DNA from 2 places in the Arthrobacter sp. JB02-1C genome. Region 2 is predicted to be linked to the other one. Evidence: predicted binding sites of a transcription regulator. Region 2 holds the regulator's gene; the other holds the start of a gene.
The links. Region 2 encodes Rex, which represses fermentation and respiration genes when NADH is low (regulators of the CRP and FNR family bind a similar motif). Its sites were predicted from a motif close to CTTGTGAANNNNTTCACAAG; they were not measured.
Positions count from the first base shown of each region.

Region 1 (2,388 bases), 850 kb from region 2:
TACCCGGATGGAGCTGCCGGTGAGCTTGCCGAGCAGTTCAGGCAGCGCCTTCGCCACGGCCTTGGCAGCGCCGGTCTCGGTGATGACCATGTTCAGTGCCGCCGAGCGGCCCCGGCGGTCGCCCTTGTGGAAGTTGTCGATCAGGTTCTGGTCGTTGGTGAAGGAGTGGACCGTCTCTACGTGGCCGTGCACGACGCCGTAGCGGTCATTGATCGCCTTGAGCACCGGGGTGATGGCGTTGGTGGTGCAGGACGCCGCGGAGACGATTTTGTCCGCCTCGTCGATGGAGCCGTGGTTGATGCCGTGCACGATGTTCTTCAACTCGCCCTTGCCCGGTGCGGTGAGGAGCACGCGGGCGACGCCCTTGCTCTGCAGGTGCTGGGAGAGGCCCTCTGCATCGCGCCAGCGCCCGGTGTTGTCGACCACCAGGGCGTCGTGGATGCCGTACGCGGTGTAATCCACCGTGGCCGGGTTGTCCGAGTAGATCACCTGGATCTGCACGCCGTTGGCGGTGATCGTGTCGTTCTCCAGGTCCACCTTGATGGTGCCTTCGAACGAGCCGTGCACCGAGTCACGGCGCAGCAGGCTGGCGCGCTTGGTCAGGTCGTTGTCCGACCCGCGGCGCACGACGATGGCACGCAGGCGCAGGCCGTGGCCGCCGCCGGCCTTTTCGATCAGGAGGCGGGCCAGGAGCCGGCCGATGCGGCCAAAGCCATACAGGACGACGTCGGTGCTGGTCCGGTCGTCACCGCCGCGCTTGCCGACGATCTCGGCCAGCTCCTCGCGCAGGAAGTCGTCCAGGCTGCGGCCTTCGCCTTCGGCGCGGTACTTCTCCGTCAGCCGGGCGATGTCGATGGCTGCGGCGCCCAGGTCCAAGGTGGTGAGGGCATCGAGCAGCGGCGCGGTCTCTTCGAGGCGCAGCTCTTCCTTGCTCATCCGGCGGGCGAAACGGTGCGCCTTGAGGATGTTCATCGTGGACTTGTTGATCAGGCTCCGTCCGTGAATGGAGGTCACCACGTTGTTCTCGCGGTACAGCCGGCCGATCACCGGAATCATCGCCTCGGCGAGTGCCTCCCGGCCCATCCACGTATCAAGACAAGAATCAGACGTCTGGCTCACAGAACTACCTTCCTAAAATCCACCACACACGTCCTCGTGTGTGGAAGCGGCTGCCGGCGGGGTGTCCGGAACCTGGCTGGCGCGGGGATTCGGTCCACCCCGCGCGCCTGTCGCGAGCGCAAAAGAAAGCCACCGGCTGCGAACGCAGACCCGGCGGCGGAACCTCTACGTTCATTCACCATTCTAGGGCGGCGGGGCGGGCAGGCGGAGCCGGGGCATGGTGAAATCACTCACACGGCAATACCGGGGTACGGGCGCGGCGTGGAATACGATGAGCCAATGGGACTCATAGTTGCACTACTTGTCATCTGGCTCATCCTTTCAATCCTCGGCTTTGTGGTGAAGGGCCTGCTCTGGCTGGCCATCATCGGACTGGTCTTGTTCGTCGCCACGGGCGTTTGGGGCTGGGTGAAACGGCGGGCCTAGCCTGAGAGCCGTTCCACCAGCTAGTCCTGACGGAAGGGGCCGGCACCTTTACGGTGCCGGCCCCTTCTGCGTCTGCGGGTGGATGGGTTGGCCGATACGCCGGGTTCTGTGTTCCCGCGCTGTTGCCGACGCGGGAGTAGCGGCCATCCATCTACGGACGCCGTTGCCGACGCCCTCCAGCAGCCTACCCGGACACTCGGGCGGGCAGCCCTCAAACGTGTCCTGTCTGGCCTTGCTCCGGGTGGGGTTTACCTAGCCTTCCCGGTCACCCGGAAAGCTGGTGGTCTCTTACACCACCGTTTCACCCTTACCTGCTCCCGTCCCGTGCGGACACGGTTCGGGGCAGGCGGTCTGTTCTCTGTGGCACTGGCCTGCGGGTTACCCCGAGTGGGCGTTACCCACCACCCTGCCCTGCGGAGCCCGGACGTTCCTCGAGCCACTTGCGTGACGCGCGGCCGCCTGGCCAACCCATCCGTCGCTCATTCTACGGCTTCCCCGACTGTCCCGCCGCAGCAGCGCCATTTGGCCACGCCGGTGGGAGAATTGAAGCAAGTATTCCGCTAGCCGAGGAAGCGATTCGGATGGACGTCACCGCCGTCGTCGTATGGCTGATCATTCTGGTTCTGCTGTTCATCGTGGCCCGGATGTCGATCCGGATCGTGCGCCAGTACGAGCAGGGCGTGCTGTTCAGGCTGGGCCGGGTAATCGGCGTCCGGATGCCGGGTCTGCGCCTGATTGTTCCGGTGATCGACAGGCTCCAGCTGGTCAGCTTGCGGATCGTGACCATGCCGATCCAGTCCCAAGGCATCATCACCCAGGACAACGTCAGCGTGGACATCTCCG
Region 1 is NZ_CM173235.1:3,355,719-3,358,106, forward strand. Features, by position in the region: gene AC3ANP_RS15710 (glyceraldehyde-3-phosphate dehydrogenase) at 1-1,083, opposite strand, end outside; gene AC3ANP_RS15715 (hypothetical protein) at 1,399-1,545, shown strand; RNA gene rnpB (RNase P RNA component class A) at 1,625-2,016, opposite strand; gene AC3ANP_RS15725 (slipin family protein) at 2,127-2,388, shown strand, end outside.
Region 1: AC3ANP_RS15710 (glyceraldehyde-3-phosphate dehydrogenase) is a predicted target of Rex. The motif match lies at 1,337-1,356, and genes of this name have one in related genera.

Region 2 (2,388 bases):
AGTAACCCGCCAGTCGAGCCTTCCGGTCCGGAGGGACCTGAGTCGGGCCAGCAGGCTCCGCAGTACGGCCAAAACGCCCCGCAGTATGGGCAGCAGGCTCCGCAATACGGCCAAAACGCCCCGCAATACGGGCAACAGGCTCCGCAATACGGGCAGAACGCCCCGCAGTATGGGCAGCAGGCACCGCAATACGGCCAAAACGGGCCGCAGTACGGACAGTACGGACAGAACGCACCCCAGTACGGGCAGCAGGCACCGGGCTACGGCCAGTCCCCCTATTCGCAGTACCCCGCCGGGCCGCAGACCTCCGCCGGCGTGCCGAAGCTCGTCAACATCGCGTTCTGGCTGATCGTCGCCTCCGGAGTCATCTGGCTGATCTCGCTCCTGTTGTCGATCGGCAGCCTGGACTCCCCCGCCCTGCGGAGCATGTTCCAGGAGCAGATGGCCGCCAGTGGCGCCTCCATCGACTTCAATGAGGTCAAGCCGGCACTGGTCGGGACCATCGTGGTGTTCGCCGTGATTAGCGCGGCCGTGTACGCACTGGTGGCCTTCAACGTCCGCAAGGGCAAGAACTGGGCCCGGATCCTGGGCACCGTGTTCGCGGTGCTGTCCCTCTTCAGCTTGTTCCCACTAAGCATTGGCACCCTTGCCGTGCTGGCGGGCGTCGCCGGCATCGTTCTGCTCTACCTGCCTGCGACGTCCCCGTACTTCCGCAAGCAGCAGCCGTTCGCCAACCCGTACGCGCAGAATCCCTACGGCCGGTAGGCCACTGGCCCGGAACGGGCGCGGGACCCGGAACGACCGGCTGAAGCTAGTCGGCGTCGTCCGGGTCCTGCGCCCTTTGTGCGTGGTAGGCGAGAATCTGCAGTTCCGTAGCCATGTCCACCTTGCGCAGGTTGACGCCGGGCGGCACCTGCAGCATCACCGGGGCGAAACTCAGAATACTGCGCACCCCCGCAGCCACCACCCGGTCGCACACACCTTGCGCGGCCGCGGCCGGCAGCGCCAGCACTGCCATATTCGCCCCGGTGCGGTGCACCACGGCCTCAAGATCCGCAGAGTCACTCACGCGGAGCCAGCCAATCTCACTGCCCACCACCATCTGGTCGGCGTCGAGGATCGCCACGATGTCGAACCCGCGGGATTCGAAGCCGCCGTACCGGGCCAGCGCCTTGCCGAGGTTGCCCGCGCCCACGATTGCGACCTTCCAGTCGTGGGTCAGTCCCAGGGCGGCAGCAATATGGCGGCTGAGGTACTGGACGTCATAGCCCACGCCTCGGGTCCCGTACGAGCCCACGTAGGAGAGGTCCTTGCGGAGCGTCGAAGAACTGACGCCGCATGCCCCCGCCAAGGACTCGGAGGACACCCGCTCCACGCCCTCGGCCAGCATCGCGGTCAGGGCGCGGAGATAGAGCGTCAGCCGTGCCACGGCCGCGGGCGGGATTTGCTTGGCAGCACCCGCTCCCCCGGGCAGGGCGTCCGGAGATGAATCCAGCGATGTCACTTATGCTCCGTAATGTCGCGTTTCTGACTCCACTCTAGAGCCAGCGCCGTTCGCGCCCCAAAGCCACCGGCCTGCCTGCGGGCGGCGTCCGGCCGCGGCGCGGCTAGGCCGGAGCGTCCAGCGCACGCCGCAGGGTCCGGGTCAGCCGCGTCTCATCGATCCGCCAGAAATCCCGCTGCACCCCGTCCACCAGGAGCACGGGAATCTCCTCGGCGTAACGCTCGCGGAGGGCGGCGTCGTCGTCGATGGACTGCTCCGACCAGCCAAGCCCCAGCGCAGCGGTGACACGCCCGACGGCGTCCCGCGCGTCGGCGCACAGGTGGCAGTCGGCCTTGGTGATCAGGACGACCTGGGGAAGCGGTGCGGAAGTTGGCATGCCTCCACGGTAGCCCGGCGCTTTGCCGTGCGTCGACTGCACGCCCGGACCTCCACCATTGACTAGACTCGTGGCATGCCCGAGGAGAAGATCGTCGCCGTGGCCGTCCGGCCGGCTGCGTCACCGCAGCACGGCGAGGCCGCCTTCTTCGACGTCGACAACACCCTGATGCGCGGCGCCAGCCTGTTCCACGTGGCCCGCAAAATGCATCAGCGCGGGGCCTTCACCATCCCGGAGGCGGCCGGCTTCGCCTGGAAACAGCTGATGTTCGTCTGCCGCGGCGAGAACATCGACGATGTCCACGCCGTCCGCGACAGCGCCCTCAGCCTGGCCTCCGGGCTCACCGTCCGTGACATTGAGGCTCTGGGCGAGGAAGTCTATGACGAGATGATCGAGTCACGGATCTGGCCCGGGACCAAGGCACTGGCCGAGCAGCACCTGCGGATGGGCCGCCAGGTCTGGCTGGTCACGGCCACGCCGATTGAGGTGGCCACCGTTATCTCCACCC
Region 2 is NZ_CM173235.1:486,324-488,711, forward strand. Features, by position in the region: gene AC3ANP_RS02315 (hypothetical protein) at 1-765, shown strand, start outside; gene AC3ANP_RS02320 (redox-sensing transcriptional repressor Rex) at 812-1,504, opposite strand; gene AC3ANP_RS02325 (glutaredoxin family protein) at 1,608-1,880, opposite strand; gene AC3ANP_RS02330 (HAD family hydrolase) at 1,956-2,388, shown strand, end outside.